DNA from 4 places in the Ectobacillus sp. OTK genome. Region 1 is predicted to be linked to each of the others. Evidence: a T-box and tRNA genes for the amino acid it is inferred to sense, from the RefSeq annotation. Region 1 holds a T-box; the other regions hold tRNA genes.
The links. A T-box is a leader RNA that pairs with one kind of tRNA and senses whether it is charged. The one in region 1 lies ahead of alaS (alanine--tRNA ligase), so its partner is inferred to be a tRNA-Ala.

Region 1 (4,457 bases):
CTTTTTTAGCGTATAAATTCTGCAGCTTTGGGCATAATGGCGTAATAGAATTCAGGGAACGCAAGGAGAGAAATCGCCATGTTCAAATGTCCAAACTGCAAAGGAAAGGACCTCGGCAAAATCGGGGTAAACCAATTTTATTGCTGGAATTGCTATATTGAACTGTCCGTATCTAAAGGGAAAATCTTCACGCATCAGGTGGAGGAGGACGGATCGTTAAGCTCGTTGGATGACTTGTTCAATGAAGAGGAGCGCACAATTAGTTAAGAGGGGTGAGTAGCTTGAGAATTGGATCATCGCTTATTGCAATTGGCTTAGGGGCGGCAGCCTACAGCTATGCTCGTAGAAACAATATGCTGTCACGGAGAAATATAAACAGAGTACGCAAGATTGTTAAATCCTATGTATAAATGAAGTCCCCGCTGAGCAAGCGGGGTTTTCTCGATACAGAGTCGTTTTGTATCAATGATGTTCTTTACAGTGAGTTATAACCGCTTTCGTGTATAAACGATATTCTTCCTTCGCACAATAAGTAGCAGCGGAGGGATTGCCGTTGAAAAACTTAAAAATGATTTGGATTTATCGTTTGGCGCTGTTATTGCTTCTTTTTTTATGCGTATTTGTTTTTTATAAGATAAAGCCTATATGGCTCCCGATTTTAGATATTCTAAAGTTGGTATTAACACCTTTTTTAATTGCATATTTTATCGCGTATTTGCTGCATCCTCTCATCGAAAAGCTTCATGCGCAAGGGATGCCGCGGACTATTGCTATTTTACTTATTTATGTTTTGTTTTTTGGCGGAATCGGATATGGTGTATATAAAGCTATTCCGATTGCGATTTCCCAACTGCAGGACATGAATCGAAATTTTCCGGAGTTTATGAAAATGTACGAATCATGGACGGATGGCATGCAGAAAAAAATCTCAAGCTTTCCCCAGTTTATTGGAGAGAGACTGAGACATGCAGTTTTGGGAGTAGAAGCAAAGCTGCAAGATTTAGTTAATCGAATGATGAGCACGGCGCGAGGGGTCTTAGACTCACTCTTGATTATTGTCTTGGTTCCGTTTATTGTTTTTTACATATTAAAGGATTACGGCGAGCTATATCATTTGTTTTGGAGGCTCGTACCGATGAAATGGCGCAAAGATGGGCAGCAGCTTGTGAAATCAATCGATGAGTCCCTTGGCAATTATATACGAGGGCAGCTATTTGTCTGCACCGTTTTAGCAGCATTATCTTCGCTGGCGCTTTGGATTGTTGGTTTAAAATATCCGCTTTTGTTAGGGATTATTATCGGAATCACCGACATTATCCCGTACTTTGGTCCTATTTTGGGCGCAGTGCCAACTGTTATTGTGGCGGCTACCATATCTGTGAGTATGGTAATAAAAGCAGTGATTGCGCTGCTTGTGCTGCAGTTTGTGGAAAGCAATATTCTATCCCCGTATATTGTTGGGAAGTCGCTGCGTATGCACCCAGTTGTTATTATGTTGGCGCTTCTTGCGGGAGGAGAAACGGCTGGCCTTGCAGGGCTTCTTTTAGCTGTGCCGGTACTTGCCGTTATTCGGGCAATTGCGATTCATGTAAAGCCGGTGTGGGGGAAGCGTTGACATTGTTTTACGAATTCGCTATACTTTTTCACAAGTGCATAACACAATTCTATGATGGATCGAGTATGCTGCAGACCGTGTATCAGAGAGAAACCCCCGAGGCTGAGAGAGGTTTTACATGAAGGGCAGCTGAACGCTAATCCGGAGAGCAGTTAATTCCTGACGTATTGCCACGTTACGGCAGCTTAAGGTGACGGATGCTTTTGTCCGTAATCAGGGTGGTAACGCGAGTATACTCTCGTCCCTGCAATAGGGGACGGGAGTTTTTTGTTTGTTTTTATAAAGGAGGATGTAGTAATGAAAAAACTGAAAGGTTCAGAAATTCGCCAAATGTATTTGGACTTTTTCCAAGAAAAAGGACACTCCGTTGAGCCGAGTGCATCCTTAGTTCCGCATGATGATCCGTCATTGCTATGGATTAATAGCGGTGTCGCAACACTAAAGAAGTATTTCGATGGACGCGTGATTCCAGAGAATCCGCGTATTACGAACGCGCAAAAATCAATTCGTACAAATGATATTGAAAACGTTGGGAAAACCGCCCGTCACCATACATTTTTTGAAATGCTTGGAAATTTTTCGATCGGTGACTATTTCAAGGAAGAAGCGATTACGTGGGCATGGGAGTTTTTAACGAGCGAGAGATGGATCGGCTTTGATCCAGAGCGTCTTTCCGTTACAATTCATCCAGAGGACGAGGAAGCATTCAAGCTTTGGAATGAAAAAATCGGTATTCCAGCTGAGCGTATTGTACGTTTAGAAGGGAACTTCTGGGATATTGGAGAGGGACCAAGCGGGCCGAATACGGAAATCTTCTATGATCGCGGCGAAGCATATGGCAACGATCCGGAAGACCCGGAATTGTACCCAGGCGGAGAGAACGAACGCTATCTTGAAGTATGGAATCTGGTATTCTCCCAGTTCAATCATAATCCAGACGGTACATATACGCCGCTTCCGAAGAAAAACATTGATACAGGCATGGGCTTAGAGCGGATGGTGTCTGTTGTACAGGATGTACCGACAAACTTTGATACAGATCTGTTTATGCCGATTATTGAGGCAACTGAGGCGATTTCCGGAGAGAAATATCGCGCAGGCGACTTAGAAAAGGACACGGCGTTTAAGGTTATCGCGGACCATATCCGTACTGTAGCCTTTGCTGTTGGAGATGGTGCACTTCCTTCTAACGAAGGCCGCGGCTACGTACTTCGTCGTTTGCTTCGCCGTGCGGTGCGCTATGCAAAGAAATTGAATGTGAACCGTCCATTTATGTATGAGCTTGTACCGACAGTAGCGGAAATCATGCAGGATTTCTATCCGGAAGTAAAAGAGAAAACAGAATTTATCCAACGCGTTATTAAGAACGAGGAAGAACGCTTCCACGAAACACTGCATGAAGGAGAAGCGATTCTTGCTGATGTGATTGCAAAAGCAAAAGCGGCAGGAAGCGATGTGATTGCAGGTGAGGATGCGTTCCGTTTGTACGATACGTATGGCTTCCCAATTGAATTAACAGAGGAGTACGCAGAAGAAGCAGGTATGACAGTTGATCATGATGGCTTCGAGGTAGAGATGGAAAAGCAGCGTGAACGCGCGCGAGCAGCTCGTCAAGATGTGGATTCTATGCAGGTACAAGGCGGCGTATTAGGAGAACTAAAAACACCAAGTCTTTTTGTTGGCTATGGTGATTTTGAGACAAACAGCAGGGTAATTGCTCTCGTTCAAAATGGACAATTTGTCGATGAGGTACAAGCAGGTGAAGAAGCACAGGTTGTTCTAGACATTACTCCGTTTTACGCAGAGAGCGGCGGCCAAATTGCCGACCATGGCTACTTAACAGCTAATGGCGTGAAGGCTTTCGTGAAAGATGTGCAAAAGGCCCCGAATGGCCAACACCTTCACAAGATTGTTGTGGAGGAAGGTACTTTAGCAGCAAATGCACAGGTACAAGCGACGATTGATCAAGCAAATCGCGCGCGCATTATTAAGAATCATACAGCAACGCATTTATTGCACCAGGCGTTAAAGGATGTTCTAGGATTGCATGTTAACCAGGCGGGATCTCTTGTGACGGCAGAGCGTCTTCGTTTTGACTTCTCGCACTTTGGCCAAGTGCAGCCAGAGGAGCTTGAGCAGATTGAGCGTATTGTGAACGAGAAAATTTGGGATAGTATTTCTGTGGAAATTTCTCAGAAGGCGCTCGATGAAGCAAAGGCAATGGGGGCGATGGCGCTCTTTGGCGAGAAATACGGCGATGTGGTCCGCGTTGTTCGCGTTGGAGATTATAGCCTGGAGCTTTGCGGCGGCTGCCATGTTGAAAACACGGCTAGCATCGGTATTTTCAAAATTGTATCCGAGTCCGGCATCGGAGCGGGTACGCGACGGATTGAAGCAGTAACCGGCAAAGCCGCTTATGAGTTAATGAACAATCAAGTAGGGCTCTTAAAGGAAGCTGCCGGTAAGCTAAAAGCAAATCCAAAGGATATTTTAGCGCGCGTGGAAGGATTATTTGCAGAGCTTAAGCAACTGCAAAAGGAAAATGAATCGCTTGCGGCGAAATTAAGCAACATTGAAGCTGGCAACTTAGCAGATCAAGTGCGTGAAATCGAAGGCGTAAAAGTGCTAATTAGCAAAGTCAACGCAACGGATATGAATAATTTGCGAACAATGGTCGATGATTTGAAGAACAAGCTTGGCTCTGCGGTCATTTTGCTTGCTTCTGTCAATGAGGGAAAAGTGAATCTGCTGGCAGGTGTAACGAAGGACTTAGTGCAAAAAGGATATCATGCCGGTCAGCTTGTTAAAGAAGCGGCAACGCGCTGCGGTGGCGGCGGCGGCG
Region 2 (4,457 bases), 1.7 Mb from region 1:
ATGCTGGCAACTAAGATCAAGGGTTGCGCTCGTTGCGGGACTTAACCCAACATCTCACGACACGAGCTGACGACAACCATGCACCACCTGTCACTCTGCCCCCGAAGGGGAAGCCCTATCTCTAGGGTTGTCAGAGGATGTCAAGACCTGGTAAGGTTCTTCGCGTTGCTTCGAATTAAACCACATGCTCCACCGCTTGTGCGGGCCCCCGTCAATTCCTTTGAGTTTCAGTCTTGCGACCGTACTCCCCAGGCGGAGTGCTTAATGCGTTAACTTCAGCACTAAAGGGCGGAAACCCTCTAACACTTAGCACTCATCGTTTACGGCGTGGACTACCAGGGTATCTAATCCTGTTTGCTCCCCACGCTTTCGCGCCTCAGCGTCAGTTACAGACCAGAAAGCCGCCTTCGCCACTGGTGTTCCTCCACATCTCTACGCATTTCACCGCTACACGTGGAATTCCGCTTTCCTCTTCTGCACTCAAGTTTCCCAGTTTCCAATGACCCTCCACGGTTGAGCCGTGGGCTTTCACATCAGACTTAAGAAACCGCCTGCGCGCGCTTTACGCCCAATAATTCCGGATAACGCTCGCCACCTACGTATTACCGCGGCTGCTGGCACGTAGTTAGCCGTGGCTTTCTCGTTAAGTACCGTCAAGGTACGAGCAGTTACTCTCGCACTTGTTCTTCCTTAACAACAGAGCTTTACGACCCGAAGGCCTTCATCGCTCACGCGGCGTTGCTCGGTCAGGCTTTCGCCCATTGCCGAAGATTCCCTACTGCTGCCTCCCGTAGGAGTCTGGGCCGTGTCTCAGTCCCAGTGTGGCCGATCACCCTCTCAGGTCGGCTACGCATCGTCGCCTTGGTGAGCCGTTACCTCACCAACTAGCTAATGCGCCGCGGGTCCATCTGCAAGTGACAGCCAAAGGCCGCCTTTCCATTTCACATCATGCGATGCGAAAAAGTATCCGGTATTAGCTTCGGTTTCCCGAAGTTATCCCAGTCTTACAGGCAGGTTACCCACGTGTTACTCACCCGTCCGCCGCTAGGTTCCGAAGAACCTCGCTCGACTTGCATGTATTAGGCACGCCGCCAGCGTTCATCCTGAGCCAGGATCAAACTCTCCATAAAAGTGTTTGTCTAGCTTCTTAAATAAAACATTGACGTTTTGTGTTTTGTTCAGTTTTCAAAGAACTTGTCCGCCGCTCAAAAGCGACTTTATTAATATACCAAACATGTTCTATTTTGTAAACATGTTTTTTGTTTTTTTCGCTGCTTACATATTTCATTAGCAGCAGAAGAAAAATATATCATGTCCTTCATATTTACGCAATACCTTTCAACAAGGGAATTTACGGTAAAAGAAGTTCGAATATCTCTGCATATGATGCATTCGGTATGCATCTACTTACCCTGTTTTCCTGTCCGCATCTCGGAAGATGACTCAGGAAGTTGCTCGGCGCGTACAACTCGCTGCCGACTCGACGAAGCATCGCTCGCCGCTGAGCTATTGCAGAATAAATGGTGGGCCTAAATGGACTCGAACCATCGACCTCACGCTTATCAGGCGTGCGCTCTAACCAGCTGAGCTATAGGCCCGCAAAAGCGGGTGATGAGAATCGAACTCACGACATCAGCTTGGAAGGCTGAGGTTTTACCATTAAACTACACCCGCATCTCTATGGTAGCGGCGGAGGGGATCGAACCCCCGACCTTACGGGTATGAACCGTACGCTCTAGCCAGCTGAGCTACACCGCCATGATATTAATATTAAAGTGGAGCCTAGCGGGATCGAACCGCTGACCTCCTGCGTGCAAAGCAGGCGCTCTCCCAGCTGAGCTAAGGCCCCAAATATCGGGAAGACAGGATTCGAACCTGCGACCCCCTGGTCCCAAACCAGGTGCTCTACCAAGCTGAGCCACTTCCCGTTCAAGCGCGCCCGAAAGGACTCGAACCCATAACCTTCTGATCCGTAGTCAGACGCTCTATCCAATTGAGCTACGGGCGCTTATTTATGGTGGAGGATGACGGGCTCGAACCGCCGACCCTCTGCTTGTAAGGCAGATGCTCTCCCAGCTGAGCTAATCCTCCATATGTTGGTGACCCGTACGGGATTCGAACCCGTGTTACCGCCGTGAAAGGGCGGTGTCTTAACCGCTTGACCAACGGGCCAATAATGGCGGAGAGCGAGGGATTCGAACCCTCGATACGCTTGTGACGTATACACGATTTCCAATCGTGCTCCTTCGGCCTCTCGGACAGCTCTCCGTGTTGAATATATCTTCTATTGCAGCAGCCTGTCCGGCAACGCTTATTTATAGTACAACATAAATCATGATTTGAAAATAGCTTTTTTTATATTTTTTTACTTCCTTATTAAACCAGATGTATACCTTGCAAAGCTCATTCATGAAATATCAAATGACATAGAAAGAAATTCTACCATAAGAAAATCCCCACATACACGTCTTTTTGTGTACATAGGGATCATTTTAGACCTTGCAGAAATAATCCTATACTTACTAGATGACCACATGCTCATTGCTATTTAAGGGATAAGATTCGGATTCTTAATTTATTCCAAAACAATCGTATTGAATGACTCTGGCTCCAGCATCAATTGATGCGTCACGCCGCCATCAGCAAGCCGGAGCTCTCGTACCTCTTTAGACGGGTTAGATACCACAATAACTTTAGAGCCATCAGGGTTTTCAAATGCAATTGTATTACCTGTCCAAGGCCCCTTCGTTTCGATTCTGACTGCTCCATTTTCAACGAAGTGAGAAAAATGCTTCATTACATAAAATTCTGGATTATTTGTCACTTGCTTTGATTCAGGATCAACAGTAATCATTGAATTTTGTTCCCAGCCCCAGGTGCTTGGCCCCTTTGGTTCTAATGCCATGTTCCAATAAACATAGCTATTTACACCATTTACAAAATAGTGGCGGAACAGACTGTGGACATAGTGTGCATACTCCCATGTATTCTTCCCGTCACCACATTCATTTTCTGTTTGCATATAGCGTAATTCAGGATAGCTTTGGACCGTCTGCTGGATAACATACTTTCCTGCCCATTGATAGCCCACCCCTTTAACATATTTATAAGCCTCGGGGTCACTGAGGACAGTATTTGCATAAGAATTATAATCCTCTGATGATTCAGTAAATAATTTTTCCACTCTTCCGTTTATTGTTCCCAGCCATATTTCTGTATCCAGCCCATGCTTTTCAAATGCTGGTCCTAAATAGTCGCGGATAAATTCGCGAAGCTGTTCACCTGTCCATAGGCATGAAGGGAATTTTTGATCAGCCGCTACCTCATTTTGAACATGAACCTGATCAATTTTAATTCCTTCTTGTGCGTATGCTTCTACAAACTTTACAAAATACAGGGCATATGCTCCCAGCACTTCCGGCTCCCAGCGCAGCGTTCCATAGTTGTAAGCCTTAGGGAACTTCATCCATGTCGGCGGGCTCCAAGGAGAAGCAAATAGCTTGATATCAGGATTGCGTTTTAAAGCTTCTTTTATATAGGGAATAAGGTATTTACGATCCCGCTCAATATTGAAATATTCCATGTCATAATCGCCGTCTACTTCATTATGGCTGTACCATTCCAATGCATAATCGCTTGCCCCGATTGGCAGTCGGCAAATGGTAAATTTACAGTCCCCATCAGGAGAAAACAAAGCATCATATACCTTATTTCTATCCTCTTCTGTCAAATGCTGCAGAGCTGCCATTCCTAATTCATTAAAGCATCCTCCAAAGCCTTCAACTACCTGCTGCTTTAGATCCGTCAAAGTTAGATTAGGAGAACCCTCCACCGCCCTAACAGGCTGTTTTTCTCTCCAATAGGCCTGTCTTGATGTAGAAATCCACTTAATTTCTTTATCACTCATATTCACTGCTCCTTTCAAAGTACTACATCCATATGTCCCTATCTATTTTTTTGTTTTCATCTATACGAAACTATTAATCTTCCTCGATAATGATAATACCCCATGCATCGACTTCCATTGGCTGTCCATTCTTTATTGCTGTATCTGTAAGCAATTCAAATCCATCATTATGTGGATATTCGAAAGTAACAGGACAATCAGAATAATTAAAGTAATAACGAATGACCTTGCCGCGCTGATTGATACCTGACTTAGTAATCACTGGAAACTCCAGGTTCTGGTCTGCTCCCCATATGCCCGCTTGTTTCACAGCATGCTCCAATACCTTTCTCATCACAGCCGCACTTGTCATGCACCCAATGTATGTAGCAATGCCCTTCCCATAATGATTTTGGGTAATTGCCGCATATTGTCCCCAATGCGGATGATCATAGTAAGCTAATACTTCCGCTGTTGTAGGAATAATCAGTTCCATCCAAGTTTCGATATAATTATTTTCTGCCCCTACCTCAAATGGATCGCCTTTCAGGGAAACGTTTTTCGGTTCGAC
Region 3 (4,457 bases), 350 kb from region 1:
CATATGGAATGAGTTCCTCTGCCATCTCACGATACGAATAAAAGGACCCGTCCTCTTTTAGCTTCCACGAACCAAAATGAAGCTCATAAATAGCTAGTGGCTCTTCAAATACTTTCTTTCGCTTTTTAGCACGCATCCATTTTTCATCATTCCATTTATAATTCCCTAAAGTATGGACGATAGAAGCTGTATGCGGCCTTAGCTCAGAAAAAAATGCATAGGGATCTGCCTTCAGCAGCACTTGGTCATCCTTCGTTTGAATAGCGTACTTATACAGCTCTCCCTGACCAATATTCGGAATAAATAAGGACCAAATTCCTTCTGTGTTTAACTTCTCCATTACATGGCTTTCATTGCTCCATTCGTTAAACTCTCCGACGACACTCACACTTTTAGCATGTGGAGCCCAAACGGAGAAACGAGTACCCCTAATTCCATCCTCGGTTGTTGTATGCGCTCCGAAGGCTTGATAGCTTTCGTACAAACTCCCTTCATGGAACAGATGAACTTCATAATCTGTAGGATGGGTTGTAACCACGTGTTTCACCTCACAAGTATAAATAACATTTCTTAATAAAGTATTCTGTAAAAAAAGGAGAAATCCCTTGCAGATTTAGGGAAAATATATAGTTTCGTCCGCTAAAATCAGTCATTTTTCGTCAAACTAGGCGTCTGATATCATATTTTGGCGATGGTTGAATTGGAAGCGTTTTATACTAAAATAGTGTTATCTTTTTAATGAAACGAGTTAACTATAATGTAGCCTTTTTATCATTTGAGATATGTTTTTTAGGAGGAATTCTGACATTAATCATAAAATAATCATGTAAAGAAGCTGGAACAACTTGTAGATTACTTTGTAAAGAAAAATATTCATTCACAATTTGTTCACAAATACTCCAAAGGAATGAGACTAAATTATACATTTTGTGCAAAGATTGAGGAATATCTAGAGGTTCGTTAAAAACACAAGGCTCCGAACTCGCCTCTCGACATGACTTGAGGAAATCACACATTTTGAAGAAAATTTTTAAATGCCGGAAACGCTCTTCCCCCGTACGAAGGTGTTTCCACACATAGACCGAACACATCGCTTGGTTATAAAGCTGGAAAGAACAAGGGAGTTCCCAATTCAAGTCCTGAGGTACAGTGTGTGTATAGATCCGATTGGAAAAATAGCATGCTTTTATTCTCTCCATCAATTTTTTGGTTTATTTTGGTAACTATATTTTACTGAAAGAATGTTCGCCTGTCCATTAGAAGCTCTTCATTCACAAAAAATGCCAGGTGATTGTCTAACTGACACTCATTCCCACTTATCGCTGGCCGCGCCCGTAACAGTAGAGGTCTTCTGTCAGAAAATGATAAATAAAAGCATAAAAAAGAGTTAGCGATATATCGCTAACTCTTTTTTATGACCCGTACGGGATTCGAACCCGTGTTACCGCCGTGAAAGGGCGGTGTCTTAACCACTTGACCAACGGGCCTAAATGGCAGAGAAGAAGGGATTCGAACCCTCGCGCCGGTTACCCGACCTACTCCCTTAGCAGGGGAGCCCCTTGAGCCACTTGGGTACTTCTCTATTTGGCTCCGCAAGTAGGATTCGAACCTACGACCTATCGGTTAACAGCCGATTGCTCTACCGCTGAGCTATTGCGGAATAATTCAATTTTAAATAATTGAAACAATGGGCCTAAATGGACTCGAACCATCGACCTCACGCTTATCAGGCGTGCGCTCTAACCAGCTGAGCTATAGGCCCCTATTATGGAGCGGGTGATGGGAATCGAACCCACGCTATCAGCTTGGAAGGCTGAAGTTCTACCATTAAACTACACCCGCAAAATGTGAGCCATGAAGGACTCGAACCTTCGACCCTCTGATTAAAAGTCAGATGCTCTACCGACTGAGCTAATGGCTCATAACTGGTGCCGGCTAGAGGACTTGAACCCCCAACCTACTGATTACAAGTCAGTTGCTCTGCCAATTGAGCTAAGCCGGCGTAATATATTTTTATTACCAAATAAGAGTACTTGTCCTTCGTCCTCATTAAAAGTGGCTCGGGACGGAATCGAACCGCCGACACGAGGATTTTCAGTCCTCTGCTCTACCGACTGAGCTACCGAGCCAAATGGCGGTCCCGACGGGGATCGAACCCGCGATCTCCTGCGTGACAGGCAGGCATGTTAACCACTACACCACGGAACCATTTTGGTTGCGGGGACAGGATTTGAACCTGCGACCTTCGGGTTATGAGCCCGACGAGCTACCAGACTGCTCCACCCCGCGATGATAAAGTATTTACATAAATGGAGGAGGGTGTGGGATTTGAACCCACGGACGTGTTACCGTCTCCGGTTTTCAAGACCGGTGTATTAAGCCGCTCTACCAACCCTCCGTAAAGCATTAAATGGTGGACCTTGTAGGACTCGAACCTACGACCGGACGGTTATGAGCCGTCTGCTCTAACCAGCTGAGCTAAAGGTCCTTATAGTAGCGGCGGAGGGGATCGAACCCCCGACCTTACGGGTATGAACCGTACGCTCTAGCCAGCTGAGCTACACCGCCATGATATTAATATTAAAGTGGAGCCTAGCGGGATCGAACCGCTGACCTCCTGCGTGCAAAGCAGGCGCTCTCCCAGCTGAGCTAAGGCCCCATATCGGGAAGACAGGATTCGAACCTGCGACCCCCTGGTCCCAAACCAGGTGCTCTACCAAGCTGAGCCACTTCCCGTTCAAGCGCGCCCGAAAGGACTCGAACCCATAACCTTCTGATCCGTAGTCAGACGCTCTATCCAATTGAGCTACGGGCGCATGTTATTGAATATATATTGTATGAAACAGTGCCGAGGGCCGGGCTCGAACCGGCACGGTAGTCACCTACCGCAGGATTTTAAGTCCTGTGCGTCTGCCAATTCCGCCACCCCGGCATGAAAGCGGAAGACGGGATTCGAACCCGCGACCCCAACCTTGGCAAGGTTGTATTCTACCACTGAACTACTTCCGCATGACAAACACTGTAATCATATACAATTGTAAATGGTGCGGGTGAAGGGACTCGAACCCCCACGCCAAAGGCGCCAGATCCTAAGTCTGGTGCGTCTGCCAATTCCGCCACACCCGCAAGATATAATGGGGCGATTGATGGGAATCGAACCCACGAATGTTGGAGCCACAATCCAATGCGTTAACCACTTCGCCACAACCGCCATTATATGGTGCCGGCTAGAGGACTTGAACCCCCAACCTACTGATTACAAGTCAGTTGCTCTGCCAATTGAGCTAAGCCGGCATATTTATGGTGGAGGATGACGGGCTCGAACCGCCGACCCTCTGCTTGTAAGGCAGATGCTCTCCCAGCTGAGCTAATCCTCCACATTGCCTAGCGACGTCCTACTCTCACAGGGGGAAACCCCCAACTACCATCGGCGCTGAAGAGCTTAACTTCCGTGTTCGGTATGGGAACGGGTGTGTCCTCTTCGCCATCATCACTAGACCTATTTTCTTGACTCATATTAGAGACAATGATCATTATATCACGCTCTTTTATAAAGTCAACAGGAATTTTGATATTCCTTCAAAACTAGATAACACACTGCACTTTGTAATGTTTTTCTATCCAGCTCCAGTTCACAGCTCTCTTTGGTCAAATAACCTCATGCAACGAAGTCTATCGGCTTCTTTTGCCTGAGAACATTTGCCCTACGGAGCTAACCGCTCACGTCCGCTTTTAGTTTATGATTAAGCCCTCGATCGATTAGTATCTGTCAGCTGCACGTGTCGCCACGCTTACACCTCAGACCTATCAACCTGATCATCTTTCAGGGATCTTACTAGCTTGACGCTATGGGAAATCTCATCTTGAGGGGGGCTTCATGCTTAGATGCTTTCAGCACTTATCCCGTCCGCACATAGCTACCCAGCGATGCCCTTGGCAGAACAACTGGTACACCAGCGGTGCGTCCATCCCGGTCCTCTCGTACTAAGGACAGCTCCTCTCAAATTTCCTGCGCCCGCGACGGATAGGGACCGAACTGTCTCACGACGTTCTGAACCCAGCTCGCGTACCGCTTTAATGGGCGAACAGCCCAACCCTTGGGACCGACTACAGCCCCAGGATGCGATGAGCCGACATCGAGGTGCCAAACCTCCCCGTCGATGTGGACTCTTGGGGGAGATAAGCCTGTTATCCCCGGGGTAGCTTTTATCCGTTGAGCGATGGCCCTTCCATGCGGAACCACCGGATCACTAAGCCCGACTTTCGTCCCTGCTCGACTTGTAGGTCTCGCAGTCAAGCTCCCTTATGCCTTTACACTCTTCGAATGATTTCCAACCATTCTGAGGGAACCTTTGGGCGCCTCCGTTACACTTTAGGAGGCGACCGCCCCAGTCAAACTGCCCACCTGACACTGTCTCCCGCCCCGATAAGGGGCGCGGGTTAGAACTTCAATACAG
Region 4 (4,457 bases), 1.4 Mb from region 1:
CTAGCGATGGTAAATGGTGCCCGTACCGCAAACCGACACAGGTAGGCGAGGAGAGAATCCTAAGGTGAGCGAGAGAACTCTGGTTAAGGAACTCGGCAAAATGACCCCGTAACTTCGGGAGAAGGGGTGCTCTTCGTAAGGAGAGCCGCAGTGAATAGGCCCAAGCGACTGTTTAGCAAAAACACAGGTCTCTGCGAAGCCGCAAGGCGAAGTATAGGGGCTGACACCTGCCCGGTGCTGGAAGGTTAAGAGGAGAGGTTAGCTCCAGGCGAAGCTTTGAATCGAAGCCCCAGTAAACGGCGGCCGTAACTATAACGGTCCTAAGGTAGCGAAATTCCTTGTCGGGTAAGTTCCGACCCGCACGAAAGGTGTAACGACTTGGGCACTGTCTCAACCAGAGACTCGGTGAAATTATAGTACCTGTGAAGATGCAGGTTACCCGCGACAGGACGGAAAGACCCCGTGGAGCTTTACTGTAGCCTGATATTGAATTTTGGTACAGCTTGTACAGAATAGGCGGGAGCCTGGGAAGCCGGAGCGCCAGCTTCGGTGGAGGCGCCTGTGGGATACCGCTCTGGCTGTATTGAAGTTCTAACCCGCGCCCCTTATCGGGGCGGGAGACAGTGTCAGGTGGGCAGTTTGACTGGGGCGGTCGCCTCCTAAAGTGTAACGGAGGCGCCCAAAGGTTCCCTCAGAATGGTTGGAAATCATTCGAAGAGTGTAAAGGCATAAGGGAGCTTGACTGCGAGACCTACAAGTCGAGCAGGGACGAAAGTCGGGCTTAGTGATCCGGTGGTTCCGCATGGAAGGGCCATCGCTCAACGGATAAAAGCTACCCCGGGGATAACAGGCTTATCTCCCCCAAGAGTCCACATCGACGGGGAGGTTTGGCACCTCGATGTCGGCTCATCGCATCCTGGGGCTGTAGTCGGTCCCAAGGGTTGGGCTGTTCGCCCATTAAAGCGGTACGCGAGCTGGGTTCAGAACGTCGTGAGACAGTTCGGTCCCTATCCGTCGCGGGCGCAGGAAATTTGAGAGGAGCTGTCCTTAGTACGAGAGGACCGGGATGGACGCACCGCTGGTGTACCAGTTGTTCTGCCAAGGGCATCGCTGGGTAGCTATGTGCGGACGGGATAAGTGCTGAAAGCATCTAAGCATGAAGCCCCCCTCAAGATGAGATTTCCCATAGCGTCAAGCTAGTAAGATCCCTGAAAGATGATCAGGTTGATAGGTCTGAGGTGTAAGCGTGGCGACACGTGCAGCTGACAGATACTAATCGATCGAGGGCTTAATCATAATTACACAGCGCAGCGTGTTATCTAGTTTTGAAGGAATATCCTTCAAAGAAAATAGGCCTAGTGATGATGGCGAAGAGGCCACACCCGTTCCCATACCGAACACGGAAGTTAAGCTCTTCAGCGCCGATGGTAGTTGGGGGTTTCCCCCTGTGAGAGTAGGACGTCGCTAGGCTGGCCCAAAAGGCTTAAAAATAATTCTTATTCCGCAATAGCTCAGCGGTAGAGCAATCGGCTGTTAACCGATAGGTCGTAGGTTCGAATCCTACTTGCGGAGCCATACTTTCATTGATTAAAAATTTCTTTGGCCCGTTGGTCAAGCGGTTAAGACACCGCCCTTTCACGGCGGTAACACGGGTTCGAATCCCGTACGGGTCACCAACATATGGAGGATTAGCTCAGCTGGGAGAGCATCTGCCTTACAAGCAGAGGGTCGGCGGTTCGAGCCCGTCATCCTCCACCATACAATTGGAGGGGTAGCGAAGTGGCTAAACGCGGCGGACTGTAAATCCGCTCCCTCGGGGTTCGGCGGTTCGAATCCGTCCCCCTCCACCACTATTTTGTGTATAAAATTTAGAATATTGTGAAAAGATAGTAGGAGATATCGTCTGATTTATCTTTGTTTTATGCAGGTCATTCTAATGAAGCAAAGTTGAAACAAACGAAAATCATCCTGCGATGAAGATTCACGTAGTGAATTCGAAGATGTATAACATGAAGTTGTATCAATGGGCTATAGCCAAGCGGTAAGGCAACGGACTTTGACTCCGTCATTCGTTGGTTCGAATCCAGCTAGCCCAGCCATATTTTTTTTGCGGGTGTGGCGGAATTGGCAGACGCACCAGACTTAGGATCTGGCGCCTTTGGCGTGGGGGTTCGAGTCCCTTCACCCGCACCATTTACAATTGTATATGATTACAGTGTTTGTCATGCGGAAGTAGTTCAGTGGTAGAATACAACCTTGCCAAGGTTGGGGTCGCGGGTTCGAATCCCGTCTTCCGCTTTCATGCCGGGGTGGCGGAATTGGCAGACGCACAGGACTTAAAATCCTGCGGTAGGTGACTACCGTGCCGGTTCGAGCCCGGCCCTCGGCACTGTTTCATACAATAATATGTTTAATAACATGCGCCCGTAGCTCAATTGGATAGAGCGTCTGACTACGGATCAGAAGGTTATGGGTTCGAGTCCTTTCGGGCGCGCTTGAACGGGAAGTGGCTCAGCTTGGTAGAGCACCTGGTTTGGGACCAGGGGGTCGCAGGTTCGAATCCTGTCTTCCCGATATGGGGCCTTAGCTCAGCTGGGAGAGCGCCTGCTTTGCACGCAGGAGGTCAGCGGTTCGATCCCGCTAGGCTCCACTTTTATGGAGGGTTGGTAGAGCGGCTTAATACACCGGTCTTGAAAACCGGAGACGGTAACACGTCCGTGGGTTCAAATCCCACACCCTCCTCCATTTTATAGTAAGTATATTATCATCGCGGGGTGGAGCAGTCTGGTAGCTCGTCGGGCTCATAACCCGAAGGTCGCAGGTTCAAATCCTGTCCCCGCAACCAAAATGGCGCAACCAAAATGGTTCCGTGGTGTAGTGGTTAACATGCCTGCCTGTCACGCAGGAGATCGCGGGTTCGATCCCCGTCGGGACCGCCATTTGGCTCGGTAGCTCAGTCGGTAGAGCAGAGGACTGAAAATCCTCGTGTCGGCGGTTCGATTCCGTCCCGAGCCACTTTTATATTGCCGGCTTAGCTCAATTGGTAGAGCACGACCGAATATGCTTCGAAGAATTACTTCAGCGTACTCATTGAGCCGCATCTTGAATAAACTTTCTGAAATGAGGACGACGAACAAAAACTATCGTCCGGGCAATAAAAATATATTACGCCGGCTTAGCTCAATTGGTAGAGCAACTGACTTGTAATCAGTAGGTTGGGGGTTCAAGTCCTCTAGCCGGCACCATTCTATGAGCCATTAGCTCAGTCGGTAGAGCATCTGACTTTTAATCAGAGGGTCGAAGGTTCGAGTCCTTCATGGCTCACATTGCGGGTGTAGTTTAATGGTAGAACTTCAGCCTTCCAAGCTGATAGCGTGGGTTCGATTCCCATCACCCGCTCCATTATTTTATATTTTATTACATGGGCCTATAGCTCAGCTGGTTAGAGCGCACGCCTGATAAGCGTGAGGTCGATGGTTCGAGTCCATTTAGGCCCATTTTATTGATTCTAATATTATGGCGGTTGTGGCGAAGTGGTTAACGCATCGGATTGTGGCTCCGACATTCGTGGGTTCGATTCCCATCAATCGCCCCATCTTACTATATATGTTTCACAAGAATGGCTCATAAACAGCATACAGCTTTCTGTTTATGGCGGCATAGCCAAGTGGTAAGGCCAAGGTCTGCAAAACCTTTATCCACCGGTTCGAATCCGGTTGCCGCCTTTTTAACATATACAATATCGTGCCGATGTGGCGGAATTGGCAGACGCGCACGACTCAAAATCGTGTTCCTCTGGAGTGTCGGTTCGACCCCGACCATCGGTATCAAATAAATTTGTTATAGGATTAAGACTTTTCGAATGTTCGAAGAGTCTTTTTTTGTTTTTCGAAAGAATTAAGGTCCCTGCTTCATGGAAAAAGTAGAACAGAAGCTCAAATGTTAATGCAGAGAAAAATACTTAGAAAATGTATTTTTTCGCATATCGTTATAAATTAACGAAGAAGGAGAAAAGCAACCATGAACCTTAAAAAGTATGTAGTAACCACTTTTTTATTAGGCACATTAGTGTTGTCAGGATCTATCGCAGCTACTCATAGTTCAGCGAGTAATAATCCAACGGCAGAGGAGGTAGAAGCAGCCTCAGTAAATCCAAAGTTAAGGAATGTGAAAATTTTAGCTACTGGAGGAACGATTGCAGGTTCTGCTGCATCTCATACTGATATAACCGATTATCAAGCAGGAGCACTTGATGTTGAAACACTAATTCAAGCTGTTCCTGAATTAAAAGAAGCAGCAAATGTAAGTGGCGAACAAATCGTTAATATCGAAAGTAACAATATAAATAATAAAACTTTACTAAAGTTGGCGAAGCGAATTAATGAGTTATTGAAGTCTAAAGATGTAGATGGAATTGTTGTTACGCATGGAACAGATACCTTAGAAGAAACTGCTTA

Region 2: it has a tRNA-Ala gene. The T-box ahead of alaS (alanine--tRNA ligase) is inferred to sense a tRNA for this amino acid. The anticodon was not compared.
Region 3: it has a tRNA-Ala gene. The T-box ahead of alaS (alanine--tRNA ligase) is inferred to sense a tRNA for this amino acid. The anticodon was not compared.
Region 4: it has a tRNA-Ala gene. The T-box ahead of alaS (alanine--tRNA ligase) is inferred to sense a tRNA for this amino acid. The anticodon was not compared.

What each region holds. Positions count from the first base shown of each region.
Region 1 covers NZ_AP048547.1:4,499,896-4,504,352, reverse strand. The annotation lists gene AC6HZ4_RS22345 (YrzR-like zinc ribbon domain) at 79-267, shown strand; gene AC6HZ4_RS22340 (DUF3918 family protein) at 282-410, shown strand; gene AC6HZ4_RS22335 (AI-2E family transporter) at 569-1,615, shown strand; T-box leader at 1,658-1,864, shown strand; gene alaS (alanine--tRNA ligase) at 1,913-4,457, shown strand, end outside.
Region 2 covers NZ_AP048547.1:685,737-690,193, reverse strand. The annotation lists rRNA gene AC6HZ4_RS03540 (16S ribosomal RNA) at 1-1,130, opposite strand, end outside; tRNA gene AC6HZ4_RS03535 (tRNA-Ile) at 1,522-1,598, opposite strand; tRNA gene AC6HZ4_RS03530 (tRNA-Gly) at 1,604-1,674, opposite strand; tRNA gene AC6HZ4_RS03525 (tRNA-Met) at 1,682-1,758, opposite strand; tRNA gene AC6HZ4_RS03520 (tRNA-Ala) at 1,777-1,849, opposite strand; tRNA gene AC6HZ4_RS03515 (tRNA-Pro) at 1,855-1,928, opposite strand; tRNA gene AC6HZ4_RS03510 (tRNA-Arg) at 1,935-2,008, opposite strand; tRNA gene AC6HZ4_RS03505 (tRNA-Val) at 2,016-2,091, opposite strand; tRNA gene AC6HZ4_RS03500 (tRNA-Glu) at 2,098-2,172, opposite strand; tRNA gene AC6HZ4_RS03495 (tRNA-Ser) at 2,178-2,268, opposite strand; gene AC6HZ4_RS03490 (glycoside hydrolase family 30 protein) at 2,576-3,907, opposite strand; gene AC6HZ4_RS03485 (beta-galactosidase) at 3,981-4,457, opposite strand, start outside.
Region 3 covers NZ_AP048547.1:4,845,350-4,849,806, forward strand. The annotation lists gene glgB (1,4-alpha-glucan branching protein GlgB) at 1-538, opposite strand, end outside; tRNA gene AC6HZ4_RS23985 (tRNA-Glu) at 1,416-1,487, opposite strand; tRNA gene AC6HZ4_RS23990 (tRNA-Ser) at 1,492-1,582, opposite strand; tRNA gene AC6HZ4_RS23995 (tRNA-Asn) at 1,586-1,660, opposite strand; tRNA gene AC6HZ4_RS24000 (tRNA-Ile) at 1,689-1,762, opposite strand; tRNA gene AC6HZ4_RS24005 (tRNA-Gly) at 1,769-1,842, opposite strand; tRNA gene AC6HZ4_RS24010 (tRNA-Lys) at 1,849-1,921, opposite strand; tRNA gene AC6HZ4_RS24015 (tRNA-Thr) at 1,927-2,002, opposite strand; tRNA gene AC6HZ4_RS24020 (tRNA-Phe) at 2,057-2,129, opposite strand; tRNA gene AC6HZ4_RS24025 (tRNA-Asp) at 2,133-2,208, opposite strand; tRNA gene AC6HZ4_RS24030 (tRNA-Met) at 2,213-2,289, opposite strand; tRNA gene AC6HZ4_RS24035 (tRNA-Ser) at 2,311-2,398, opposite strand; tRNA gene AC6HZ4_RS24040 (tRNA-Ile) at 2,412-2,488, opposite strand; tRNA gene AC6HZ4_RS24045 (tRNA-Met) at 2,495-2,568, opposite strand; tRNA gene AC6HZ4_RS24050 (tRNA-Ala) at 2,587-2,659, opposite strand; tRNA gene AC6HZ4_RS24055 (tRNA-Pro) at 2,663-2,736, opposite strand; tRNA gene AC6HZ4_RS24060 (tRNA-Arg) at 2,743-2,816, opposite strand; tRNA gene AC6HZ4_RS24065 (tRNA-Leu) at 2,847-2,932, opposite strand; tRNA gene AC6HZ4_RS24070 (tRNA-Gly) at 2,938-3,009, opposite strand; tRNA gene AC6HZ4_RS24075 (tRNA-Leu) at 3,043-3,126, opposite strand; tRNA gene AC6HZ4_RS24080 (tRNA-His) at 3,136-3,211, opposite strand; tRNA gene AC6HZ4_RS24085 (tRNA-Thr) at 3,219-3,294, opposite strand; tRNA gene AC6HZ4_RS24090 (tRNA-Val) at 3,302-3,377, opposite strand; rRNA gene rrf (5S ribosomal RNA) at 3,383-3,498, opposite strand; rRNA gene AC6HZ4_RS24100 (23S ribosomal RNA) at 3,740-4,457, opposite strand, start outside.
Region 4 covers NZ_AP048547.1:417,594-422,050, forward strand. The annotation lists rRNA gene AC6HZ4_RS02125 (23S ribosomal RNA) at 1-1,296, shown strand, start outside; rRNA gene rrf (5S ribosomal RNA) at 1,355-1,470, shown strand; tRNA gene AC6HZ4_RS02135 (tRNA-Asn) at 1,501-1,575, shown strand; tRNA gene AC6HZ4_RS02140 (tRNA-Glu) at 1,602-1,676, shown strand; tRNA gene AC6HZ4_RS02145 (tRNA-Val) at 1,683-1,758, shown strand; tRNA gene AC6HZ4_RS02150 (tRNA-Tyr) at 1,766-1,850, shown strand; tRNA gene AC6HZ4_RS02155 (tRNA-Gln) at 2,025-2,099, shown strand; tRNA gene AC6HZ4_RS02160 (tRNA-Leu) at 2,110-2,193, shown strand; tRNA gene AC6HZ4_RS02165 (tRNA-Gly) at 2,227-2,298, shown strand; tRNA gene AC6HZ4_RS02170 (tRNA-Leu) at 2,304-2,389, shown strand; tRNA gene AC6HZ4_RS02175 (tRNA-Arg) at 2,421-2,494, shown strand; tRNA gene AC6HZ4_RS02180 (tRNA-Pro) at 2,501-2,574, shown strand; tRNA gene AC6HZ4_RS02185 (tRNA-Ala) at 2,578-2,650, shown strand; tRNA gene AC6HZ4_RS02190 (tRNA-Ser) at 2,658-2,745, shown strand; tRNA gene AC6HZ4_RS02195 (tRNA-Met) at 2,769-2,845, shown strand; tRNA gene AC6HZ4_RS02200 (tRNA-Asp) at 2,864-2,939, shown strand; tRNA gene AC6HZ4_RS02205 (tRNA-Phe) at 2,943-3,015, shown strand; tRNA gene AC6HZ4_RS02210 (tRNA-Thr) at 3,170-3,245, shown strand; tRNA gene AC6HZ4_RS02215 (tRNA-Lys) at 3,252-3,324, shown strand; tRNA gene AC6HZ4_RS02220 (tRNA-Gly) at 3,329-3,402, shown strand; tRNA gene AC6HZ4_RS02225 (tRNA-Ile) at 3,424-3,497, shown strand; tRNA gene AC6HZ4_RS02230 (tRNA-His) at 3,520-3,595, shown strand; tRNA gene AC6HZ4_RS02235 (tRNA-Cys) at 3,654-3,725, shown strand; tRNA gene AC6HZ4_RS02240 (tRNA-Leu) at 3,747-3,827, shown strand; gene AC6HZ4_RS02245 (type II asparaginase) at 4,021-4,457, shown strand, end outside.